2 regions of the Micromonospora coxensis genome follow, and region 2 is predicted to be linked to the other one. Evidence: riboswitches for the same ligand, from Rfam matches in the RefSeq annotation. Region 2 holds a riboswitch; the other holds the start of a gene.

Region 1 (6,617 bases), 670 kb from region 2:
CCGTTGACGATCAGTTCCACCTGTGCTCCTCCTGGGTGCTCGATCCGGCGGGCCCGACCCGGGCCGGCCCGGGGTGCGGGGCGTCCGGCCGGCTGAACCGCTCCGGCGTGAACGGCGCGAGCAGCGGGTCCGCCTCGCCGGTGACGACCAGCTCGGTGATCAGGTCGGCGGTGACCGGGGTGAGCACGATGCCGTGCCGGTGGTGCCCGGTCGCGACCAGCACACCGGGGTGGCCGGGCAGCGGCCCGAGGATCGGCGCGTTGTCCGGGGTGCCGGGGCGCAGCCCGGCGGACGCCTCCACCAGGTCGTACTCGGCCAGGTCGGGCACCAGGTCGACGGCGGCACGCAGCAGCCGCAGCACCGCGCCGGCGGTCACCTCGGTGTCGGTGCGTTCCTCCACGGTGGCCCCGACCACCACCTCCCCGTCGGCCCGGGGCACCAGGTAGACCGACTCGCCGTCGGCGTACCCCCGGATCACGTGCCGGAAGTCCGGCGCGGCGCGACCGGGCGCGCGCAGCCGCAGCACCTGCCCCTTCACCGGCCGCACGGGCAGGCCGGTGAGCGCGGCGGCGCCGCAGCCGGCGGCCACCACGGTGACCCGGGCGGCCACGTCGTCGAGGCGGGCGACCGGGCCGGGGACCAGCGTCGCGCCGGCCCGCTCGGCCGCCGAGCGCAGCGCCGCGACCAGCCGCCGGGGGTCGACCTGATGGTCACCGGGCGCGACCGCGCCGCCGCGCACCCGCGGCGCCAGCGCCGGCTCGCGGTCGCGCAGCTGCGAGGGGCGCAGCGGGGTGATCGGCAGTCCCAACCCCTGCTGGTACGACCACAGCCGGCGCGCCTCGGCCAGGTCGTCGGAGGTCAGCCCGACGACCAGGGTGCCCTCGGTCCGGTGGCCGAACTCCACCCCGGCGGCCTCGGCCAGCTCGGCGGCGAAGCCGGGCCAGCGGGCGGCGGACTCGGCGAGCAGCCCGGTCAGCTCGTGCTCCCCGAAGTACGCCTCGGCGACCGGGGAGAGCATCCCGGCGGCGACGTGCGAGGCGCCGGAGCCCGGGGCGGGATCGTGGACGACGACGCGCAGCCCGCGCGACGCGCACCGCCACGCGATCGCCAGCCCGACCGGTCCCGCCCCCACCACGGCGACGTCCGGCCGGGTCAGCACGTCAGGGCCTCGACGAGCGCGGCGGTCGTCCGGGCCGGATCGGGGCTGTCGGAGAGCGCCCCGACCACCGCCACCCCGTACGCCCCGGCGGCCCGCAGCGCGGGCACCGTCTCGACGGTCACCCCGCCGATGGCGATCACCGGCACGTCCACCGCCCCGGCGACGGCGCGTACCCCGTCGGGGCCGATCGGGTCGGGCAGGCCGGTCTTGGTGGTGGTCGCGTGGCAGGGGCCGACGCCCAGGTAGCCGGCGCCGGCGGCGACCGCCTCGGTGGCCGTCAGCGGCTCCCGGGCGGTCGCGCCGAGCACGGCGGTCGGGCCGAGCACCCGGCGGGCCGCCGCCACCGGCAGGTCCTCCGCGCCGACGTGCCCGCCCGCGGCGCCCACCGCCAGGGCCACGTGCAGCCGGTCGTTGACCAGGCACGTCGCCCCGTACGGCGCGCAGAGCGCGAGCACCCGCCCGGCCAGCTCGTACGCCTCGCGGTCGGTGGCGTCGTCCTCCACCCGGACCTGGACGACCAGTTCGGCGCGGGCCACCGGCAGGGCGGCGCGCAGCACGGCGAGCGGGTCACGCCCCGGCCGGGTGTCGGTGATCAGATGCAGTCGTCCGAGGGACGGCACGGCAACACTCCTCCCTGCGCCGGCATTACCCGGATCAGGTTCGACGGTCGGGGGCTTCAGCCCCCCTCTCAGCCCGGTGCACCGGGCTCCCGTGGGTCACTTGCGGGCCTACCGTACGACGTGTCGCCGGACGGCGGAAGAGTGGGTGACGTTTTTCCCACCCACCATCCACGGTCGACGGCAGGGGCGGCGGGTGACCGCCCGGTCACGGCCCCCTGTCCGGATGCCCGCTCGCGCCCGGGTCCCGCGACGGCTGGCGTTCCTGCCCTTCCGGGGCAGCCGTGCGGTCGCCGAGGGCCTGCTCACCTGGTCGATGCTGCGCGGCCCGGCCTGGCGCCGGCTGCTGCCCGACGTGTACGTGCACCGGGACGGCTTCCGCGCGGCCGACCATCGCATGTGGTGCGACGCGGTGGCGCTGCTGCTGCCGCCGGGCGCGGCGATCGCGGGGGCCAGCGCCGCGTACCTGTGGGGGGCCGACCTGCTCGGCCGGGACGCGCCGGTGTCCGTGCTGCTGCCCCGCACCGCCCGGATGCGGGTCCCGCCCCGGGTCCGGGTCAGCCGGTCGGCGGTGCCGGCCGGTGACGTGACCCCGCTTCGGCGGCCTGCCGGTCACCACCGGGCTGCGTACCGCGTTCGACCTGGGCCGGCAGGGGCCCCGTACCGACGCCGTGGTCGCCGTCGACGCGCTCGACGCCCGGGGACGGTTCGCCGGCCGGGTCGACCTGGCCTGGCCGGCCCTGCGCGTGGCGGTCGAGTACGACGGCGACCACCACCGGGAGCGCGCCCACTTCCGGCAGGACGTCGCCCGGCTGAACGCGCTGCGCGCGGCGGGCTGGCTCGTGCTCCGCTTCACCGCCGACGACGTGCTCCGTCACCCCGCCCGCACCGTCGCCCTGGTCGCCGACGCCCTCCGCGAGCGCCAGATCCAGCGCAACCCCTCCCACTGATCCCCGCCACCGTCACCCTGAGCAGCAGCCAGCAGCCAGCAGCGGGCAGCCGGCAGCAGCGGGCAACGACACCGGCTGAAGACGCCGCCGACTCGCAGCCGGCCAAGAGCAACATCCGACGAAGACCCACAGCCGCGTAGACCCGCAACCGGCGAGGAGGCGTAGCCGGCTGCGGACGCCGGCCGGCGAAGGCCCAGCCCGTGCCCGAGAACCACCACCCGCCTCGCCGCCCGGCTCGGGTGGCGAGGCGGAACGGCGAGTCAGAGGATGGCGTCGAGGGCGTCCAGGTCCTCGTCGGTGGGCTGCCAGGTCCCGGCGGCGGCGTTCGCCCGTACCTGCTCGGGCGTGGTCGCGCCGGCGATCACCGAGGTCACCGCGGGCCGGGCGGCCAGTCCACCGATGGCCACCTGGAGCATCGTCAGCTCCCGCTCGGCGGCGTACGCCTCGATCGCCTCGATGGTGTCCCAGTTCGCCGCCGCGAGGCGCTGCGCGTACCGGCCACCGCCGGCGAGTCGGCTGCCGGCCGGCGGGGCTTCACCGCGCTTGTACTTGCCGGTGAGCAGGCCGTTGGCGAGCGGGAAGAAGGGCAGCATGCCCAGGCCGAAGCGCTCGCAGGCGGGGATCACCTCGGCCTCCACTCCCCGCTCCAGCAGCGAGTAGTGGTTCTGCGCGCTGATGAACCGGGTACGGCCCTGCGACGACGCCGTCCAGTCCGCGTCGGCGATCTGCCAGCCGGCGAAGTTGGAGTTGCCGAGGTAGCGCACCTTCCCGGCCCGGACCAGGTCGTCCAGGGCGGCGAGCGTCTCGTCGATCGGGGTGCCCGGGTCCGGCTCGTGCATCTGGTACAGGTCGATGTGGTCGGTGCCGAGCCGCCGCAGCGACGCCTCCACGGCCCGGGCGATGTAGCGGCGCGCGCCCCGGGCGCCGTGGTCCGGGCCGTTCAGGCCGTGCATGTCCATGCCGAACTTGGTGGCCACCACCACGTCGTCACGGCGGCCCTTCAACGCCTGTCCGAGCAGTTCCTCGGAGCCGCCCTGCGGCTCGCCGTAGATGTCGGCGGTGTCGAAGAAGTTGATCCCGGCGTCGAGCGCGGCGTCGACCACCGCGCGGGTGCCGTCGAGGTCGAGCTTGCGGCCGAAGTTGTTGCAGCCGATGCCGACCACGGACACCACGAGCCCGGAGTCGCCCAGCCGGCGGTAGGTCATCTCAGTCACGAGATCCACCCTATGCCGGCCCGACCGCCCCGTACCGGGCCGGTCACCAGGGCCGGGCCGGTCACCGTGGCCGGCCGTAACGTCGACGGTCAGCGGGCGACGTCCCAGACCGGCTCGGGGGTCTCCACCACCTCACCGTCACCCCGGAACAGCACGAACCGGTCGAAGGAGCGGGTGAACCAGCGGTCGTGGGTGACCGCGACGACCGTCCCGGAGAAGGCGCCCAGCCCCGCCTCCAGCGCCTCCGCCGACGCCAGGTCGAGGTTGTCGGTGGGCTCGTCGAGCAGCAGCAGGGTCGCCCCGGACAGCTCCAGCAGCAGCACCAGGAACCGGGCCTGCTGGCCGCCGGAGAGAGTGCCGAAGCGTTGGTCGCCCTGCCCGGCCAGCTCGTACCGGGACAGCGCGGCCATCGCCGCGTGCCGGTCCATGCCGGCCCGGTGCTCGTCGCCCCGCCAGAGGATCTCGACCAGGGTCTTCTCCGTCAGCTCCGGACGGTCGTGGGTCTGGGAGAAGTGGCCGGGCCGGACCCGGGCGCCGAGGCGGGCCACCCCGTCGTGGGCGACCGGGGCGAGGGCCGCCGCGCCGACCGGGGTCTGCGCCGGGTCGGGGTCGGTGCCGCCCCGGGCGAGCAGCCGCAGGAAGTGCGACTTGCCGGTGCCGTTGGCGCCGAGCACGGCGACCCGGTCGCCGTACCAGAGTTCCAGGTCGAAGGGGTAGGTGAGGCCGTCCAGCTCCAGCTGCTCGCAGATCACCGCGCGCTTGCCGGTCCGCCCGCCGGCCAGCCGCATCCGGATGTCCTGGTCCTTCGGGGGTACGGGCGGCGGCCCGGCCTCCTCGAACTTGCGCAGCCGGGTCTGCGCGGCCTGGTACCGCGACGCCATCCCGTCGTTGTACGCCGCCTTCTGCTTGTACATCAGCATCAGCTCGCGCAGCTTCTGGTGCTCCTCGTCCCAGCGGCGGCGCAGCTCGTCGAGGCGGGCGTGCCGGGCCACCCGGGCGTCGTGCCAGCTCGCGAAGCCACCCGGGTGCACCCAGGCGCTGCCGCCCTCGACGGCCACCACCCGGTCGGCGGTCTGCGCCAGCAGCTCGCGGTCGTGCGAGACGTACAGCACGGACTTGCCGGACTCGCGCAGCCGCACCTCCAGCCACCGTTTGCCGGGCACGTCGAGGAAGTTGTCCGGCTCGTCGAGGAGCAGCACCTCCTCGGTGCCGCGCAGCAGCAGTTCCAGGGCGAAGCGTTTCTGCTGGCCGCCGGAGAGGGTCCGCACCGGACGGTCCCGGGCGGCGTCCCACGGCAGGTCCAGCACGATGGTGGCGACGGTGTCGAAGAGCACTTCGGCGTCGTACCCGCCGGCCTCGCCCCAGGCGGCGAGCGCGTCCGCGTACGCCAGTTGGGCCTTGCCGGCGGCGGTGCTGTACTTGCCGCGCAGCTCGGCCGCCCGCATGGCCGCCTCGGTCGTGGCGAGCCGACGGCCGGCGTCGCGCAGTGCCGGCGGGGCGAGGGAGAGCGCCAGGTCGGCGAGGGTGGACTCGTCCCCGATCATGCCGATGAACTGCCGCATCACGCCGAGGCCGCCGGAGCGGGCGACCACACCGGTACGCACCGGCAGGTCGCCGGCGACCATCCGCAGCAGGGTGGTCTTCCCCGCCCCGTTCGGGCCGACCAGGGCGACCTTGGCGCCGTCGGCGACCCGGAAGGAGACGTCGGCGAAGAGCTCCCGACCGTCCGGGAGGATGTGTCCGACCCCTGCCACGTCCACGTAACCCACGCCGGCATCCTGCCGGAGCGGCCCGGGCGGGCGACACCGGATTACCGGGTGACCCGCAGCACCCGGTAGCCCTTCTGGCTGGCCCGGCGGTCGACCTGCCAGCCTTCGTCGACGAGCCACCGGTGCAGCGAGTCGCCGCCGAGGTGGCGGGCGACCACCAGCCAGGCCACTCCGTCCGGGGCGAGCCGGGGCAGCCAGCGGCGCAGCAGCTCGTGCAGTTCGGCCTTGCCGATGCGGATGGGCGGGTTGGACCAGATCTGGGTGAAGGTGACGTCGGCGGGCACGTCGTCCGGGGCGACCGTGCGGATCCGGTCGGCGGCGCCGACCCGCCGGGCGTTCTCGGCGGTCAGCGCGCGGGCCCGCTCGTTGACGTCGACCGCCCAGACGGTGGCGGCGGGCGCGGTGCAGGCGAGTACGCAGCTGATCGGCCCGAACCCGGAGCCGATGTCGAGCAGGTCGCCGCCGGTGCCGGCGGCCGGCAGCTCGGCCTTGCGCAGCAGCACGGCGGTGCCGGGGTCGAGCCGGTCGGCGGAGAAGACCCCGCCGGCGGAGGCGAGGGTGTAGTCGCGCCCGGCGACGTGGAACTCGACCTCGCGCGGGTGGGCCGCGGTGGTGGGTTCGGTGGAGAAGTAGTGGTCGCCGGTCACGACGGGCATTCTCGCACCGGCCGGGAGCCGGGTCGCGGTCGCCTCGGTCAGCAGAATCCGACGCGCCGTACCGCAATTTCCCATTATTACCCTCTAAAGGGACAATGAGCCCTACTCTAGCTCACATGGTGTATCGGTACGAGTCCGATGAGGACGCCTTCGTGCAACATCCGGGGTCCCGGTCGGACCTGCCGGACGTCGCCCCCGGCCCGCCCGCGCCCGCCGGGCCGTCCCCGTCCCGCTTCCCCACCCCGTCACTGC
Region 2 (6,617 bases):
CCTCGTCGTGGTCCTTCCGCTGTGGTCGTCCGGGCCGTCCCGTCCGTCGACCGTCCGCCCCGTGCGGTGGCGCGGTCCGTCCACAGAAGGAGGCAGCGTATGCCCGCCAGGCGCAGCCCGAAGAAGTCCCGGTCCGAGGTGCAGGTGAGCGTGGCGGACCTTGCCGCGTCCACCGTGTCGCCCATCACCCCGGTCACCCTCGCCGACGACGCCGATTCGTCCGGCGTCGCCCGGCCGGCCCCGGTCCCGCCGCCGTCGCGGGTCCGCGGCGGCTCGACCGCCGCGCGGGGGCAGACCCGCCGGTACGCCTTCCGGCGCAGCTGACCGACCCGGCTCCCGGCCGGCTGCCGTGCTCCGCCACGGTGGCCGGCCGGGAACGGTCAGCGGTGCCCCCGACGGTGCCCGCCGGCCGCCCGGGTCAGCCGATCAGGGCCGGTCAGCGGTGCCCGCCGGGCTGCCGGGAGTCAGCCGATCAGGGGGCGGAAGGTGCCGAGCGCGACGCTGACCGCCAGCGCCGCCCCGGCCAGCACCGCCGCCCCGACGACCAGCAGGGCGTCCGCCACGCCGAAGTGCTGCCGGCGGGCGACCGTACGCGGGGTGCCGGCGTCGAAGCCCCGGGCGTCCATCGCCACCGCGAGCCGGGTGCCCCGCCGGATCGCGCCCACCAGCAGGGCGAACGCCGTCGAGGTGAACAGCCGCAGCCGGGCCACCGGGTTGCGGCCGGCGTCCACGCCCCGCGCCCGGCGGGCCATCTCGATCATCTGCCACTCCTGGCCGAGCAGCGGCACCAGCCGGAACGCCGCCAGCGCGCCGATCGCGAACCGGGCCGGCGCCTTCGCGTTCTGCACCAGCGCGTCGGCCAGGTCGGTCGGGTCGGTGGTGGCGAACACGATGATCCCGGGCAGGGCCACCGCGAACATCCGCAGCGCCAGGCCCAGCGCGGTGAGCAGCACCCCGGAGGTGACCAGCAGCGGGCCGGCGTCGAGCAGCACCCGGCCGGAGCGGTCCGCGGCGAAGAGCACCAGGGTGACCACGATCCCGGCCCCGCCGACGAGCAGCGGCAGCGCCCGCCGGGCCAGCACCCGGTAGCGGATGCCGAACAGCGGCAGCAGGGCCAGTTCGACGGCGATGGCGATGGCCGGCGCGACCGGATCCAGGGTGGCGACCATCACGACGGAGAAGACCAGCGCCGCGGCGAGCTTCGCCACCGGGTTGCGCCGGGCCAGCGGCGCGTCCGGCGCGGCGACCGGTTCCAGGCTGATCACGGCCGGTCCTCGGGGCGGCGCAGGGTGACGGTGCGGTCGGCGAGCGCGGCGACGAAGTCCGCGTCGTGGGTGACCGTGACGACGCCGTGCCCCGCGTCGCGCAGGTCGGCGAAGAGGTCGACCAGCTCACGCCAGGTCCGCCGGTCCTGGCCGAAGGTGGGTTCGTCGCAGATGAGCAGGTGGGGCGCGGTGGCCAGGGCGGTCGCCACGCTCAGCCGCCGCGCCTCCCCGCCGGAGAGGGTGTACGGGTTGGCGCCGGCCAGCCTGGTCAGCCGCAACCGGTCCAGCAGCGCGTCCACGGTGGCCTTGACCGCCGGCTCGGGTCGTCCGGTGCGCCGGGGGCCGAGCGCCAGTTCGTCGCCGACGGTGCCGGTGACGAACTGGTGCTCCGGGTCCTGGAAGACCGAGCCGATCCGGCGGGCCAGGGCGGGCGCCCGCCAGCGGTGCGGGGGAGTGCCGGCGTCCCGGTCGGCCAGTGCGGCGGTGGCGACGACCCGTCCGGTCCCCGGGCGCAGCAGACCGCCGAGCAGCAGGGCCAGGGTGGACTTGCCGGCCCCGTTCGGGCCGAGCACGGCGAGCGCCTCACCGGCGCGTACCTGGAGGTCGGTGGCGGCCAGCCGGTGCGGCAGCCCGAGCCGTTCGGCGGTGAGCAGCGCCTCCCCGGCCGGCGCGGTGGCGCGCCGGGGCGGGATCGGGTGCCCGGGCACCCAGACGCCCTCGTCGGCGAGCGTGTCGCCGTACCCGGCGAAGACCGCCTCCGGTGGGCCGTCCGCGCGGACCCCGCCGCCGGGCTCCAGCACCACCACCCGGTCGACCAGTGGCAGCGCGTCGGCCACCCGGTGCTCGACCAGGATCAGGGTGGTGTCGGCGTCCAGCGCGCCGGCGACCGCCTCGCGGACCAGTTCGCCGCCGACCGGGTCGAGGTTGGCGGTCGGCTCGTCGAGCAGCAGCAGCCCGGGGCGCAGCACGAGCGCGCCGGCCAGGGCGAGTCGCTGCTGCTCGCCGCCGGAGAGGGCGGCGGTGGCCCGGTCCCGGTGGTACGGGAACCCGACCCGGCGCAGCGCCTCGTCGACCCGGGGCCAGATCTCGTCGGTCGGCACCCCGCGGTTCTCCAGCCCGAACGCGACGTCGTCCCCGCAGCGGGCCATCACCAGCTGCGACTCCGGGTCCTGGAAGACGATGCCGACCCGCTCGCGGGCCTTGCGCGGGTCGAGGCCGTCGATCTCGACGGTGCCCTCCTGCTCGCCGGAGTCCTCCGGCAGCAGCCCGGCCAGGGCGGACAGCAGGGTGCTCTTGCCGGCGCCGGAGGGCCCGAGCAGCAGCATCCGCTCGCCCGCCTCGACCCGCAGGTCCACCCCGCGCAGCGCCCAGCGCTTGCGCCCGGCGTGCCGCCACCCGAACCCGCGCAGTGTCACCGCCGCCACGCCGGCCCCTCCGTCCGTTCCGTGACCATGGCGTCGACGGCGGTGTCCGCGGGCCACGTCGCCGTCGACGTCATCATCAACACGGGGGTGGGTGGTCAGACCGTGGCGCGTTCGCGGCCGGCGGGGAAGCGGTCGAGGACGCCGGTGTTCGCGAGGGCGCGGGTGAGGGCGACGGCGCCGAAGCCGGCGACCACCAGCGAGCTGGCCGCGGTGATCAGGATGTACGGGAGCCGGAAGCTGCCCCACGCCGTCCCCGGGTACCAGACGAAGACGTCGTAGAGCGCGGCGGCCAGCCCGGCCAGGGTCGCCGCCAGCAGCGCGACGGGCAGCCGGAAGTTGCGGTACGCGAACGCGGCGAAGGCCAGCTCCGCGGCGGCCGCCTCCAGCGGGCCCTGGATCACCAGCGTCCAGCCCCAGCTGCTGCCCAGCGCCACCGACACCAGCGCGGCCACGGTGAGGGTGAAGAAGGCGGCCCCCGGCTTGCGGATGATCAGCCCGCCGAGGACGGCCGGCACCAGCCAGACGCCGTAGATGGCGGCCCGCCCGGGCAGCGGGATGGCGTCCGCCGGGCCGTTCCAGAGCAGGCCCCAGGCCCAGAAGATGACGCCGAAGGCGACCCCGAGCACCGCCGCGATGACGATGTCGAGGGTGCGCCACCGGTGGGTGGTGGTGTGGTCCATGATCGCTCCCAGTTCAACGATGGAGAACCAGGAGAAGACGCACGCCGCGCCCGGTGGGACCGGACGGCGGCGCGGCTGGAGGTCGACCGAACTCCCTGCGCTGGCATTACCCAGATCAGGTTCGAGGGTCTGCGGGTGGTGCCCGCACTCTCAGCGCTGTGCGCTCCCCTGTCGGATGTGAAGTTGTCTCGCCCAGACGCTAGCACCGACCTGCGGCGACGGCCCAGCCGACCGCCGAGGGCGGCGCGACGGGAGAAGCCCGTCGACCGTCGGCTCGGTAGGGTGTCGACCATGCGGGTCGAGGCGCGAGGACTGACGTTCGAGGTACGCACCGGCGGCCCGGAGGGCGGCGAGCCCGTCCTCCTGCTGCACGGGTTCCCCCAGCACGGCGGGGAGTGGGACGAGGTGACGCCCGCGCTGCACGACGCCGGGCTGCGCACGTACGCGCTGGACCAGCGGGGCTACTCGCCGGGGGCGCGCCCGACCGAGGTGTCGGCGTACCGGATGCCGGAGCTGGTCGCCGACGCGGTGGCGGTGCTCGACGCGCTGGGCGTCGACGCCGCGCACGTGGTCGGGCACGACTGGGGCGCCGCCGTCGGCTGGGGGCTCGCGGCGGGCCACCCGGAGCGGGTCCGCACCCTGACCGCCGTCTCCGTGCCGCACCCGGCCGCCTTCGGGCAGGCCCTCGCCCACGACCGGCAGCAGAAGGCCCGCTCGTCGTACATGGTGCTGTTCCGGCAGCGCGGCACGGCGGAGAAGGTGCTGCTGGCCGGCCGGGCGGCCGTGCTGCGCCGGATGATCTCCGGGCTCGGGGACCCCCGGCGGGTCGACCGGTACGCCGAGCCGATGCGCGAGCCGGGCGCGCTGACCGCCGCGCTGAACTGGTACCGGGCGATGTCCAACGTGGACCTGGGTCGGATCGGGACGGTGTCGGTGCCCACCACGTACGTCTGGAGCGACAAGGACTTCGCCATCGGCCGGACCGCCGCCGAGGCGTGCGCCCGGCACGTCGCCGGTGAGTACCGTTTCGTGGAGCTGGCCGGGGTCACCCACTGGATCCCGGACCGGGCGCCGGAGCTGCTGGCCGAGGCGATCCTGGCCCGGGTGCGCGGGCTGGCCTGAGGCCGTACCCCCGGCGGGTCGGCACGTCGGCTGCGACGGCCCGCACGGTCCCGCCGAGGCGCCCGTGGGCCGCGGCCCACCGCGCCTGCGGCGGACCCGCCGGGCCGGGCATCGGCGAGAGTGACGAACGGACGGAGGACGCATGACGGTGAGCGCCGAGGGCTACCTGGCGGTGGTCACGGAGACGATCGGTCGGGTGGCCGCCGAGCAGCGGGAGGCGGTGGGCCGGGCGGCCGACCTGCTGGCCGGGGCGCTGCGGGCCGACGGGGTGATCCACGCCTTCGGCACCGGCCACTCCGAGGCCCTCGCCATGGAGATCGCCGGGCGGGCCGGCGGCCTGGTGCCGACGAACCGGATCGCGCTGCGCGACCTGGTGCTGCTCGGTGGCGAACCGGCCGACATCCTCGGCCCGCACCTGGAACGCGATCCCGCCGTGGCGCACCGGCTCTACGAGCTGGCCCCGGTACGCCCCACCGACGTGTTCGTGCTCGCCTCCAACTCCGGCGTCAACGGGGCGATGGTGGAGTTCGCCTCGCTGGTCAAGGAGCGCGGCCACGGGTTGGTCGCGATCACCTCGGCCCGGCACTCCGCCCGGATGACCTCCCGCCACCCGTCCGGCCGCAAGCTCGCCGACTTCGCCGACGTGGTGCTGGACAACGGCGCCCCGTACGGCGACGCGACCCTGCCGCTGCCCGACGGCGGCGCGGTCGGCGCGGTCTCCTCGATCACGGCGGCCCTGCTGGCCCAGCAGATCGTGGCCGAGACGGTGGCCCGGCTGCTCGCGGCCGGGGTGCGGCCCCCGGTCTACCTGTCGGCCAACATCACCGGCGGCGACGAGCACAACGCCGGGCTGGAGGCCCGCTACGCCGGCCGCATCCGCCGAGGGGCGTGAGCGCGAGGAGTGAGCCGGGTCTGCGAGCCCCGCAGTCGTGATCTGGGGTGGCGCTGTGAGCGCGAGGAGTGAGCCGGGTCTGCGAGCCCCGCAGTCGCGATCTGGGGTGGCGCTGTGAGCGCGAGGAGTGAGCCGGGTCTGCGAGCCCCGCAGTCGTGATCTGGGGTGGCGCCCCGAGCGCGAGCGCGGCGATCGTGAACCGGTTTCGCGCGGGACGCCCGGGGGCAAAGGCGTTGCTGCCGGCGGGCGCGGCCCGGCCGGCGGTACCGTCTCACCCGGAGGTAGCGCGTGTCGAAGGAATCCGAGAAGCAGCGCTGGCAGCGCAACTTCGCCGACCTGCTCCAGGAGTTGCGGGTCGCGCAGACCGGCGTGCAGATCCTCTTCGCCTTCCTGCTCACCCTGCCGTTCAGCGCCGGCTTCGACCGGACGAGCGGCTTCCAGAAGGACGTCTACATCGTCGCGCTGCTGTCGGCGGCCGCCGCCACCGCGATGATCATCTCGCCGGTCGCCTTCCACCGTGCGCTCTTCCGCCAGGGCCGCAAGCCGGAGCTGGTCCGCTTCGCGCACCGGATGGCCAGCGGCGGCCTCGCCTTCATGCTGATCTCGATGGTCAGCGCGGTGCTGCTGATCACCGACTTCGTGCTCGACCGGAGCATCGCCTTCCTGCTCAGCGGGATCACCGCGCTGTGGTTCCTGACCTTCTGGATGTTCCTGCCGTTCGCCCGCCGCAACTGGGGTGAGGACGACATCGACGACGATGACGACGACCCGAGGTCGTTGGCCGGCGACTGACCCGCCGCGCCGGTCATCGGCCGGGAAATCGGACGTGCACACGACGCTACCCCTGGGTAACACCCGGGGGTAGCGTTGCTCGTGTCGAGCACGTTGACGCATCCGGACCGAGGTTCGAGGGGGCAGCCGTGACCGCGACGCACCACAACCCATCCACCGCCGACGGCGCCGGGCCACTGCCCGCCGAGGCGGGCCAGGTCTCCGAGAAGGAGGCCCGCCAGGTCGCCGAGGCGGCCCGGGAGGCGGCCTGGGACCGGCCCAGTTTCGGCAAGGAACTCTTCCTCGGCCGGTTCCGGCTGGACCTGATCGACCCGTGGCCCCGCTCGGATCCGGCCGACGACGCGCGGGCCGAGGCGTTCCTCACCGAGTTCGAGGCGTACCTGCGCTCCGAGGTGGACGGCGCCGCCATCGAGCGGGACGCCCGCATCCCCGACGAGGTCTT

The links. Region 2 has a riboswitch for thiamine pyrophosphate ahead of GA0070614_RS09250 (ECF transporter S component). Riboswitches for the same ligand answer to the same signal wherever they lie in the genome.
Region 1: another riboswitch for thiamine pyrophosphate. It lies ahead of thiE (thiamine phosphate synthase); the one in region 2 lies ahead of GA0070614_RS09250 (ECF transporter S component).

The regions. Positions count from the first base shown of each region.
Region 1 covers NZ_LT607753.1:2,760,253-2,766,869, forward strand. The annotation lists gene thiS (sulfur carrier protein ThiS) at 1-20, opposite strand, end outside; gene thiO (glycine oxidase ThiO) at 11-1,159, opposite strand; gene thiE (thiamine phosphate synthase) at 1,153-1,779, opposite strand; TPP riboswitch at 1,774-1,881, opposite strand; gene GA0070614_RS31130 (endonuclease domain-containing protein) at 2,448-2,726, shown strand; gene GA0070614_RS12365 (aldo/keto reductase) at 2,987-3,949, opposite strand; gene GA0070614_RS12370 (ABC-F family ATP-binding cassette domain-containing protein) at 4,030-5,709, opposite strand; gene GA0070614_RS12375 (class I SAM-dependent methyltransferase) at 5,751-6,356, opposite strand; gene GA0070614_RS12380 (hypothetical protein) at 6,482-6,617, shown strand, end outside.
Region 2 covers NZ_LT607753.1:2,088,454-2,095,070, reverse strand. The annotation lists gene GA0070614_RS09265 (hypothetical protein) at 100-324, shown strand; gene GA0070614_RS09260 (energy-coupling factor transporter transmembrane component T family protein) at 465-1,265, opposite strand; gene GA0070614_RS09255 (ABC transporter ATP-binding protein) at 1,262-2,689, opposite strand; gene GA0070614_RS09250 (ECF transporter S component) at 2,785-3,369, opposite strand; TPP riboswitch at 3,444-3,549, opposite strand; gene GA0070614_RS09245 (alpha/beta fold hydrolase) at 3,661-4,491, shown strand; gene GA0070614_RS09240 (sugar isomerase domain-containing protein) at 4,634-5,383, shown strand; gene GA0070614_RS09235 (DUF6328 family protein) at 5,672-6,175, shown strand; gene GA0070614_RS09230 (acyl-CoA dehydrogenase family protein) at 6,304-6,617, shown strand, end outside.